DNA from 2 places in the Colwellia sp. BRX10-9 genome. Region 2 is predicted to be linked to the other one. Evidence: riboswitches for the same ligand, from Rfam matches in the RefSeq annotation. Region 2 holds a riboswitch; the other holds the start of a gene.
What was found. A riboswitch is a leader RNA that binds a small molecule or an ion and turns the genes downstream of it on or off. The one in region 2 is predicted to bind cobalamin.
Positions count from the first base shown of each region.

Region 1: linked by a shared signal. The riboswitch ahead of cobO (cob(I)yrinic acid a,c-diamide adenosyltransferase) and the one ahead of H4J69_RS10420 (ABC transporter ATP-binding protein) in region 2 are both predicted to bind cobalamin.

Region 1 covers NZ_JACGVV010000037.1:6-6,061, forward strand. Annotated here, with positions in the region: gene cobO (cob(I)yrinic acid a,c-diamide adenosyltransferase) at 251-856, opposite strand; cobalamin riboswitch at 979-1,123, opposite strand; gene H4J69_RS16825 (M13 family metallopeptidase) at 1,276-3,348, opposite strand; gene H4J69_RS16830 (lipoprotein-releasing ABC transporter permease subunit) at 3,679-4,917, shown strand; gene lolD (lipoprotein-releasing ABC transporter ATP-binding protein LolD) at 4,910-5,593, shown strand; gene lolE (lipoprotein-releasing ABC transporter permease subunit LolE) at 5,603-6,056, shown strand, end outside.
Region 2 covers NZ_JACGVV010000015.1:17,320-23,375, forward strand. Annotated here, with positions in the region: gene H4J69_RS10405 (TonB-dependent receptor) at 1-1,982, shown strand, start outside; gene H4J69_RS10410 (hypothetical protein) at 2,088-2,327, opposite strand; gene H4J69_RS10415 (histidine phosphatase family protein) at 2,399-3,010, shown strand; cobalamin riboswitch at 3,083-3,232, shown strand; gene H4J69_RS10420 (ABC transporter ATP-binding protein) at 3,378-4,241, shown strand; gene H4J69_RS10425 (iron ABC transporter permease) at 4,234-5,253, shown strand; gene cobT (nicotinate-nucleotide--dimethylbenzimidazole phosphoribosyltransferase) at 5,265-6,056, shown strand, end outside.

The DNA of each region.
Region 1 (6,056 bases), on a different contig from region 2:
TACTTATTAAAATTAAGATATGTCGTCTTTGTAGTAAAAGTGATCTGAAGAGATCAATCTCAGACATTATGCGTGTAACACATGAAAGCTCGATTTTAGGTTGTCATTTCGCCATGCTGATACTGAAATAAATTCAGCATGACGTAGTTGGTATCAACATGACGTAGTTGTTATCAACATGACGTAGTTGTTATCAGCATGACGTAGTTGGTATCAACATAACGTAGTTGGTATCAATATGGCTGAGTTATTACCAATCAATACCTTTTTGTGCTTTTATATTATTATCAAAAGCATGTTTAATCGATTGCACTTCACTTACTGTATCAGCTAATTCTAAGAGTGAACGGTGTGCGCCACGGCCTGTGGCTATTACATGTTGCATCGGCGGGCGATTAGCGATGGCGTCTAGTACTTCATCAAGATCAAGGTATTTAAACGACAGCATGTAAGTCAGTTCATCAAGTAGCACAACATCAACGGTTTCGTCAGCTAATAGTTTCTTTGCTTCTTTCCAAACAAGTTGAGCAGCGGCAATATCGGTTGATTTATCTTGTGTATTCCAAGTAAACCCTGTTGCCATCACGTGAAAAGGTACGCCGAGCTTTTCTAGGACATTTCTTTCGCCACAAGCCCAAGTGCCTTTTATAAACTGAATGGCTGCTGCGTTTAGACCGTGTCCTACTGCGCGAGTTAGCGTGCCAAATCCTGATGTTGACTTACCCTTACCGTTACCTGTAATTACAATTAATATACCGCGTTCATCAGTGGCAGCATCAACTCTTGCATCAACTTTGTCTTTTACTTTTTGCATGCGTGCTTGGTGTTTTTCACTTTTTTGTGTTTCGTCAACCATGAGTATTCCTATGGGTAATTATAGTTTTTTTAAAGAGGAGAAAAGGCAAGGCTAACGTTAAGGGGGGCCCTTAAAAAATAGCAATTTACCGTGTATTCCCGCACGATTTTATTGATGTTAATGGTGGTGATTTTATTGTGGATAGGTATGCTGACTCATTGGCAACTCTTAAGTCACTACAATTTACAGTTGCGGGAACAGTCAAGGTTTCTCACCTTATTCCCTAAACACATTTACGTTGCGTTAGTTTACGAGATTTATAATTATTTACAATATCTAGCGGTATTAAACATCATTGATTTTATGTTTTTGATAAATAGAATCTAAGGCCGGGTATTTTCAGTAATAAAAAAGCCAACAATAGTTGTTGGCTTTTTAGTGTTTTTCTAATAATAACGTTATTTAATTAAGCCATTGGCTTACCAAATTTTTACACGTTTCTCAGGGGCGATATACATAGCATCACCTTCTTTAACGTTAAACGCTTTGTAGAATTCAGGCATGTTAGATAAAGAGCCTAATGCACGGAACTCACCAGGTGAATGAGGGTCAGTTGCTACTTGATTACGTAATGATTTCTCAACCTTTTTTCCACGCCATACTTGAGCAAAGCCCATGAAGAAACGTTGATCGCCAGTTAGTCCGTCAATTACCGGTGCTTCTTTACCATTTAATGAAGCAATATAAGCTTTATACGCGATAGTTACCCCTGATAAATCACCAATATTCTCGCCCAGTGTTAAAGAACCGTTTACATTTAAGTCTTCAAATACTGAATAGCCATCGTATTGTTTTACCAAGTCATCGGTGCGAACTTTAAAGGCTGCTAAATCTGCTTCAGTCCACCAGTTACGCATGTTACCGTCGCCATCATACTTACTCCCTTGGTCGTCAAATCCGTGACCCATTTCATGACCGATAACCGCGCCAATACCGCCATAGTTAACCGCATCGTCAGCGGCTAAGTTGAAAAATGGTGGTTGTAATATGGCTGCAGGGAAAACAATTTCATTCTTAGTTGGATTGTAATAAGCATTAACAGTTTGCGGCGTCATGCCCCATTCTTGCTTATCAATTGGACCACCTAACTTAGCGACTTCTTTTTGATGAGAAACACTACCAGAACGCATTTTATTGCCAACTAAGTCATCACCTTTAATAACAAGTGCGGAGTAATCTTCCCACTTATTTGGGTAACCAATTTTAGGATCAAAGCTTGCTAGTTTTACATGGGCAGCTTTTTTAGTTGAATCAGACATCCACTCTAGTTCATCAATACTTGCACCATATGCTCCGCGTAAGTTTTCAACAAGTTGTGTCATTCGGGTTTTAGCTTCAGGCTTAAAGTGACGGCTCACATAAACTTTACCAATAACCTCACCTAAATTGCTGTTAACTACGCCAACACCACGCTTCCACATTGGACGTTGTTCTTTTTGTCCTCTTAACTGCTGAGAATAAAAGTCAAAATTTTCATTATCTAAATCAGCGGTTAAAGAACCAGCAAAGTTACTTAAGGTATGGAAAGTTAAGTAAGTTTGCCAATCAGCTAATGAGGTTGCTGCAAATATTTCGCCAAAACCTTTAACAAATGAAGGTTGGTTAATAATGATGTCTTTTTGGGCTGATACGCCTTGAGCAGCAAGGTAAGCATTCCAGTTAAATGCATCAGTAACTGTGTTTAAGTCAGCGACATCGAATTTATTGTAAGTTTTACTGCTGTCACGAGTTTCAACTTTTGTCCAATGAAAACCTGCTAATTTAGTTTCAATTGCCATGACCGTTTGCGCAGCAGCTTTACCGTTTTTCAAACCAGCTAAGTTGAACATATTTTCAATATGAGCAACATAACCTTTACGTAATGCGGCAAAACGTTCGGTTTCATCAAAGTAGTAATCTCTGTCGGGTAAGCCTAAACCTGTTTGCCAAATATGAGTGGCATAGCGAGTTGAGTCTTTACCGTCAACGCTGATATAAAACGCTAATGGGCTACCTACACCATTTTTTTGATTTTCACCAAAAAATGTCGCAAGTTCATTCTTGTCTTTTAAACCATTGATGCTATCAAATAATGGTTGGATAGGAGCCGTACCTGCAGTATTACGTGCATCCATGTTCATATATGAACGGAATAAGTCAGCTACTTTTTGCTCGTCGCTGCCCATTTTTAAATTTTCTGTTGCTGCTAATTCTTCAATGATTACTTTTACATTGTCATCAGCTTCGTCACGTAAGTCATAAAAGGCACCAATTGACGTTTTATCTCCAGGGATTTCATTAGCGTTCAACCAAGCACCGTTTACATAACGATAAAAGTTGTCTTGTGGACGAACGGATAAGTCCATTGTTGCTTTGTCGATACCTGAAGCTAATGCAGTTTTTTGCATGATAGGCATTTCTTGCTTAGTTGTCTCAGTGCTTTCTGGATTGTCGTTGCAAGCGGCAAGCAACAATAACGAAGAACAGACTGCACCTGTTATTATTTTTTTCATGGTAATCTCATTATTATTAAGTAAAGAATATGGTTATAAAATGGTAAACGCATTGATACTAAAGGGTTACAGGGCTTTTTACTAGATTTGGACATGAATTTTTACATAATGTATCAGCAGTGCCGTATTTTATTTTGTACATTAAGCCTGATGATTTTTTTATTTTTTTATTTAACTAATTGAAAGTAATCGTAATATTTTTTACTTTGATTTTTATCAATATTAATTGTTGGCTTTTTTGCTGCCAAATAAAACATTGACTGTGCTATGCTGTGGCTACTTATAGAGTAATAGTTCTCTTACTGAATAACATAAGATGAAGTTTAATTAATGTTTCAACCCGTCAGTTTTTTCATTGGGCTACGCTATAGTCGTAGCCGTAAAAGTTCTGGATTTGTATCCTTTATCACTTTTTTCTCCATTGTCGGTATCGTCCTGGGTGTCGCATCATTGATCACCGTTGTTTCCGTTATGGACGGTTTAGAAGGTGAACAAAAACGGAGAATATTGGGTCTAGTTCCCCATATTGTCGTCGCCAATCAACCTCAGCAAAACAAAAACAATGCTTTACCTACATGGCAAATCCTACGTGAACAATTATTACTTACGCCTAAAGTTAAAGAAGTTACTCCTTTGTTGGAAAGTGAAGCACTCATACAAGCTAATTCTGGCGCATTACGCGGTGTACTCATTCAAGGAATCATGCCTGAATTCGAGCAGCACAATATTGTTAACAACTCTATGGTATCAGGACATTTAGATAATCTATCGACACAGAGCTTTGCCATTGTTATCGGACAGTCGTTAGCAAGGCAACTTGATGTCGATTTGGGTGATAAAATACGTTTAACACTGCCTAATAAAACCGTATTTACCCCAATGGGGAGAATTCCGGTGCAACGCACTTTTACCATCGCTGGTATTTTTAGTGTTGGCTCACAAGTTGATGAAGGACTGGTCTATATTCACAGTAAAGATGGCGCAAAACTTCATCGACAAAGAGGTGATGGCGTTGAAAAACTTCGTTTGTATCTTGATGATGCTTTTGCTGCTGAGCAAGTGGTCAAACGTTTAAAACAACAATATCCACAGTATGATTTTACGACATGGCGCGATACTCAAGGCGCTTTATTTTCTGCTGTGCGCATGGAGAAAAATATGATGTGGTTGATGTTGAGCTTAATTATTGCCGTTGCCGCGTTTAATATTGTTTCCGCTTTAGTGATGGTTGTTATCGAAAAAAAGGGTGAAATTAGTATTTTACAAACACTTGGGCTAGATCGTCTTGGCGTGGTAAAAATATTTATTACTCAAGGTTTAGTTAATGGTTTTTGGGGCGTCACTATCGGTACTGTGGTTGGCGCCATACTAACCTTAAATTTAAACACTATATTTACCCTTCTCGGTGTTAATTTATTGGGAGCAGGGCAGTCTTTGCCCGTCGAACTATCAGTGAACAATGTGTTTAGTATTGTTTTATCAGCGTTAGCGATGAGTTTTATTGCTACATTATATCCCGCTTATCAGGCTTCTTTAACAGAGCCTGCCGAGGTTTTACGAAATGAGTAAAGGTTTACTTTGTCAGCAATTATCAAAGTCATATTATCAAGGTAGCATTGAAACCAAAGTCTTAGACGGGCTTGATTTGTCAGTAGATGCGGGTGAACTTGTTGCTATAGTGGGCAGCTCTGGTTGTGGTAAAAGTACTTTTTTACATATAGCTGGAGCACTCGATTCTCCATCTTCAGGGCAGGTCTTTATTAGCGGTGTTGATATCCACCAGTTATCTGACAAGCAACGTGCTAAATTTCGCAATAAACATATTGGTTTTATTTATCAATTCCATCATTTAATGATGGAGTTTTCAGCACAAGAAAACGTGGCAATGCCTTTACTGATTCGCGGGGATTCACCTAAATCGGCCCTAGCTGCCGCACAAGAAATGCTCACACAGGTTGGGTTAAGTCACCGCTTTGAGCACCGGCCCTCCGCGCTTTCTGGTGGTGAGCGTCAACGTGTCGCTATTGCTCGGGCATTAGTGACTAAACCTTCATTAATATTAGCTGATGAACCAACAGGTAATTTAGACTTTGATACCGCAGAGCAAATATATCAGTTATTACGTGACCTTAATAAAACGGTAAACACCAGTTTTGTTATTGTTACCCATGACTTAATACTTGCTGCCAGAATGGATCGTCAACTACGTTTATCGCACGGCCGGTTAGCGCCCCTTGAAAGTTAAGGCTTTTAAATGACCAAATCATTAAGTTTATTTTTAGGTTTACGTTATGTGCGTAGCCGAAACGGTAATGGCTTCTCTTCGTTTATTTCAGCATCTTCCACTATCGGTATTGCGCTTGGTGTAATGGTATTGATTATAGTGCTCTCAGCAATGAACGGTTTCGAGCGAGCATTAGCGCAACATTTGCTGTCGGTTATTCCTCACGGTGAGCTAATTGCTATTAATACGCCGATAGATAACTGGCAAAAACACGTGGCGAAAGCACAACAACATCCACAAGTGATAGCCGCTGCACCTGTGATTAAACTTACCGGTATGATGCAACATGGCAGTGAACTCAAAGCCGTTGCTGTGCGTGGTGTCGATGTAAAGTTAGAACAGCAAGTTTCTACCATTGCCGATTATATGATTGCCGGCAGCTGGCAAGCGATCGTTGATAATGAAAATACCGAAAACCCTACGG
Region 2 (6,056 bases):
AGATGACTTACATCGATAATGAAGAAACACAAGAATTTACCTCATACAGTAACCCTGAAGGTATGTATTACACTGGGACTCATGGTGAAGCTGCTGACCCTTATGAGATCACCAAAGGTGGCGATGTTACTATCGTTAACTATACCGGATTTTTAACTGATGATTTCTCAGTAAGTGTTCTTTGGGGCAACATGACCAATGAACTAGAAACGCGTAACCCTGATATCGGCCCTGGCGCTGAATGTGAGTTAGTATTCGATCGCCGTGAAACACCTTCAAGTTCACAAAGCATTGGTTGTTGGGGTATTGCTCAAGGCCAAAGTACTGTGCCTGAAGCTGGGATCGCTTCTGATACTGATGAACGCGACTCTTTACGTTTAGGCGCAGAATGGATTCTAGGTGAACATACACTTCGTGTCGGTTATGACCAAGAGAAATTTACCTCGACTAAACGAGGCACTACCTTTACAGGTGGCGAATACTGGCGCTGGCATGTAGCTCAAGATGTTGACGGAGCAGGCGGACAAAGCGTCAATGGTGCATTTGTAACAGCAGGTGAAGAATATATTCGCCATAGAGAAAGTAATACGGGTTCTGCTTCTTATGAAGTTGAAAACACAGCATTTTATATAGAAGACACTTGGCAAGTTACTGATGAGTGGATGGTGTACTTAGGTTTACGTTCTGAAGGCTTTGAAAACCGCAACGGTGATGGCGATTCATTTGTTAAATCTGACAGTGAATTGGCGCCGCGTTTGGGCTTCTCTTGGGATATGGATGGCGATGGTAACAAAAAACTTTTCGGTACTGCCGGACGTTACTTTATGCCAATCGCGGCTAATACAAATATTCGTGCTGCAGGCACTGAATGGAGCTATGAAGAGTACTTTTATGTAGACAGTGCTGATGAAAATCCAATCACTGCTGCTCCTGATAAAGTGGGCGACGCTATTGGTACAAGAAACTCTAACGGTGATGATAAAGCGCCTGATTCAAGAACCGTAGCGGCAACAAACTTAAAACCTATGCATCAAGATGAATTTATTCTTGGCTATCAACAGCAGGTTGATGACTGGATTTTAGGTGCCAAGGCTATTTACCGTGAAGTTAAAGATGGCATGGATGATTACTGTTCTCATCAGCCATTTATCGATTATGCAACAGACAATGGTTATAATGATTTCGATTATAAATCAATGGCTGGCTGTATGATGATGAACCCAGGTAATGATTTTTCTATTGCGCTGGATCTTAACAATGACGGTAATTACGACGTAGAAAGTGTTCCTGAAGAATACTTTGGCCTAGAAAAATACAAACGTACTTATAAAGCTTTAGAATTCACTTTCGAGAAGCCTTTTGCTGACGGTTGGTTCTTGCAGGGCTCTTATACTTTAGCTAAAAGTGAAGGTAACTCAGAAGGTTATGTTAACTCGACTCTAGAGCAAGAGGATGCAGGTTTAACACAAGACATTGATAATGCATTATTTCAGCATGGTGCCTATGGTGCTTTACCCAATGATCGTCGTCACACCTTTAAAGCTTTTGGTGCATACCAAGTTAATGATGAGATTTCAGTATCTGCTAATTTCAGTTTACAATCTGGTCGTCCAAGAAACTGTGTTGGTTTTATTCCGCTTGACGAACTTAGAGATGAGTTAGGTGTTGATGCTGGCGGTTTAGCTAATTACGGTGCTTCATCGTTTTACTGTGGTGGTGTCTTAGGTAATCGTGGCGATCAAGGCCGTACTCCATGGGTTAAAAATGTTGACCTAGGTTTAACATATAAGCCGGAATATGTTGATGGCTTAACCGTGAAAGTCAATGTTAGAAATGCCTTTAACTTTCAAGAAGTCACTGAATACAATGAAACAGGTGACGTAGGCTCGGCTTCATCGAGACTGCCTAACCCTAACTATACGACACCGGTAAACTACCAAGCTCCACGTAGAATTACACTGACTGCTCGTTATAGTTTCTAATTAAATAGTAAAGTTAAACATATTTAAATTAGCCAAGCCGTTCAGGTAAACTGAGCGGCTTTTTTATAGATGAATTTAGGCACTTCTTGCTATTACATTAAAGTATTAAGGGGGAGGACCACCTGGACCACCTTGGTTTCCACCAGTATCACAAGATCCAAACGAATTAGCAGGTATTTCAGCTTTAAATCTAGGCCTCATCATGAAAGGAAAGGAAGAGGTTAAAACGTGCGCTTCTTCGGTTAACGAGAGGCTAAATGGCAAGATAGTTAAGTGCTCACTTTCGCTAAAGTGAACAACATTGACTCCTGTGCTGTTGTTTATAAGTGCACAGCTATTTGTCATAGTACTTACGCAATGTTGAATTTAAGGTTACGCTATGCTTTTTTACACTATATATATTAAGAGGTAATGCTTTGCTACAGCGGACTTTATATTTATTACGCCATGGTGAAATTGCTACACCGGGTATTCTAGCTGGTAAAACAGATGTCGCACTTTCTGAAAATGGCTTGCAACAGCTGTGGGACGTTAGCCAAAAATTACCAGAGATATCCTTTTGTATCAGTTCACCTTTGCAACGTTGTCAGGTTTTTGCCAAAGCATACTCATTAAAATACAGCATTAATCTCCAATTAATCGATAACCTTAAAGAAATGAATTTTGGTGATTGGGATGGACAAACCTATCAAGCCTTGTGGCAGATAAAAGCCAGTGCTGTGCAGCCTTCACTGGGTGATTTTTGGCAAAACCCTTGGCAGCATACTGTGCCTAATGGTGAAGCTATGGCTGATTTTGTCAAGCGTGTCGATACTTGGTGGCAAGAATGGCTCGCAGACGCACCCGAAGGAAATACCTTGGTGGTTGCGCATGGCGGTGTTATCAAACACTTAATTGCGCGTGTACTTAATTTGCCTATGCCGGGCACAGTTCACATGAGCCATATTGATATTCCTTATGCGGGGCTAGTTAAAGTTAATATTTATACTGATGATAGTGGCGTTGATTGGCCAAAAATAGTGTGGTGATAAGTTACCTCGATAAGTCAATGAATTCGGTGTTATTGGCAATTAAACCTTGCTATTTTTAGTGAGCAGACGATAATCTCCAAACAAAATTATATAACTCATTTTTAATGTGGGAATGTGGTGAAAAACCGCAACTGTACCCGCAACTGTAAAAGCCTTTTAGTGGTATTTAATAACCATAAAGCTTAAGTCAGGATACCCATTAATTTAGAGTCATTTGCCTATCAAAATGACAGGCAAAACCAACAAAGTCGAGCGGGTTTACTCGAACATTGTATTGTCGACTCTTGAGTTTTTCATATACTAAGAGATTGATTGTGCTCTGTTTGATGCTCCTTAAGTGTCAATAGTATGTGAGTAGCAATTTTTGAATAGTAGCCAGGATCAATCCTCATCAATAAATACCGCTAATACCGCATTGCTTTCAGTGCAGCATCTTTCTTGGCATGCCGACAGCCAACTTATTTTAGATGATATTTCTTTCACCATTAAAAAAGGCAGTTTTACTGGTATTTTAGGGCCTAATGGTGCAGGAAAGTCTAGCTTACTTCGCTGCTTATATCGTTACGTAAAACCTGATTCTGGTTTGGTGCAATTTAATCAAAAAGATATTTGGCAAAAGTATGACGCCTATCAATATGCGCAAGATATCGCTGTAGTTTTACAAGAAACACCCACCCATTTTAACTTAACTGTTCATGACGTTGTTGCGCTGGGTTTACTGCCACACAAAGGTCTATTTACCCGTGAACAAGCCAGCGACCGACTCAAGATAGACCGTGCTATTAAGCAGGTTGGCTTAGTGGATAAAAACTTACAAAATTTTGAACATTTATCCGGTGGAGAAAAACAACGCGCACTTATAGCTCGTGCTATCGTGCAAACGCCCAGCTTACTTATTATGGACGAGCCAACCAGTCATCTTGATGTTCGCTATCAAATTCAGGTTATTGAATTAGCTAAATCGCTAGGCATCACGGTTATTGCGTCTTTTCATGATTTAAACCTTGCCAGTGCGATGTGCGATCAACTGCTGGTGTTAGATAAAGGTAAACTGGTTAAGCAAGGGTCACCACAAGCGGTGATCACCTCTGAAATGTTATCAAATGTATTTGGTGTCTGCGCGCAAGTCTCTCTTCATCCACAACATAAGGTTCCTCATATTTCTTATTTCTATGGCTACGATACTCAAGAAAAAACGGCAGAAAGTAGAGCGTTACCTCATGTTTAAGGTCAATCATTCGTGGATTATTTTTCTGACCTTAGCTTTTGGTGTTATCAGCTTTATTGCGTCGTTATCTTTAGGTGCTGCAGATATTAGTTTTAGCGATGTTACTTCGAGTCTACTGGCTAGTTTATCCACAGATAAATACGCGAGCGAGGTGATTTTTTATGAGCGTATTATTTGGGAATTACGTATGCCGCGAGCTATTTTAGCTTTTTTAGCGGGTTGTGGCTTAGCGGTTTCTGGGCTGATTTTACAAACGGTAACGCGAAATCCATTAGCCGACCCTTATCTTTTTGGTATTTCTTCAGGGGCTTCTTTAGGAGTCGTTATATCTATTGTTTTACTGGGCAGCACTATTTCTGTTGTAACACCTGTCGCGGCTTTTGCGGGCAGTTTAGTGGCGATGCTAATGTTGCTAATGATCTCTGGTCGTCGGCAAAGTCAACAAGTTGAATCTATGCTATTGGCTGGCGTAGCGTTATCGTTTTTGTTCAGCTCATTTACTAGCTTGTTACTTTATCATACCGATCCACAAGCGGTTACGGCGATATTATTTTGGACTATGGGCAGTTTTTCGCGTGCGCAATGGTCTATTTTATGGTTTCCCGCGGTCGTTATTATTAGCTGTGTCATTATGATGTTAGCGTATCGACGCCAACTGAATGCAATGTTGTTAGGCGATGAAAGTGCTACAACCTTAGGTATTAATGTTAACCGCTTTCGCTTAGTGATGTTGGTACTGAGTTCACTGATCACCGCAACGTTAGTCTCTTTGTGCGGCGGTATAGGCTTTGTTGGCTTGATGATACCCCATATTGTACGATTTTTTGTTTCTCAAGGTACTGTTTTTGGCATTATGTTAACGGCTTTAGTCGGTGGTATTTTTATGATTTGGGTGGATGTATTATCGAGAGTTGTACTAGAAAACCAAGAGCTACCCGTAGGTGTTATCACTTCTGCTTTGGGGAGCTTATTCTTTTTATCCTTGTTGTACTTTCGCAAAAATAAAGCTTAAAGGAGCTATTGATGAACTTTGCTATTAAAAAAGTAACTGATGTGTTTAATCAACAGATCCAGTCGACTATCGATGGAAAAACTAAACCACTCGGCGCATTAGGCCAACTAGAAGATACCGCTAAAATTATTGCCGCTGTGCAGTTATCAATAGTAAATACTGACCAACAATCATTGAGTATTAAACATCCTAGTTTATTTATATTTGCCGGTGATCACGGTGTCGCAGCGCAAGGTGTTTCTATTGCACCTAGTGAAGTGACCTCACAAATGGTGGCTAATTTTGCCAGCGGTGGCGCGGCGATTAATGTCTTTTGTAAGCAGCTTGGTTGGCAGTTAAGTGTGGTAGATGCGGGTATTTTATCGCCAATTGATAATTGTTCAGGCGTTATCAATCAACGTTTAGGCAATATCACCGCACCATTAAATATCGCACCAGCGATGAGTCTAGCGCAAGTTGAACTCGGTTTTGAAAAAGCGACTGCTTTGGTCAAATCAGTTCATGAAAAAGGCTGTAACTTAATCGCTTTTGGTGAAATGGGAATTGGTAACACCACTTCTGCCGCAGCTATTATGGCGGCTGTTATGGGTATTTCAGCCAGTGAATGTGTTGGACGAGGTACTGGCGTTAGTGATGAAATAGTAAAAATCAAACAACAGGTCATTGAGCAAGCATTAGTGCTTCATCAAGGGAATCTCAGCAGCCCTAAAGAAATTTTAGCGTCTTTAGGTGGTTTTGAAATCGTACAAATTACCGCAGCTATGTTAGCGGCGGCCGAACAAGAAATGCTTGTTGTTGTTGAC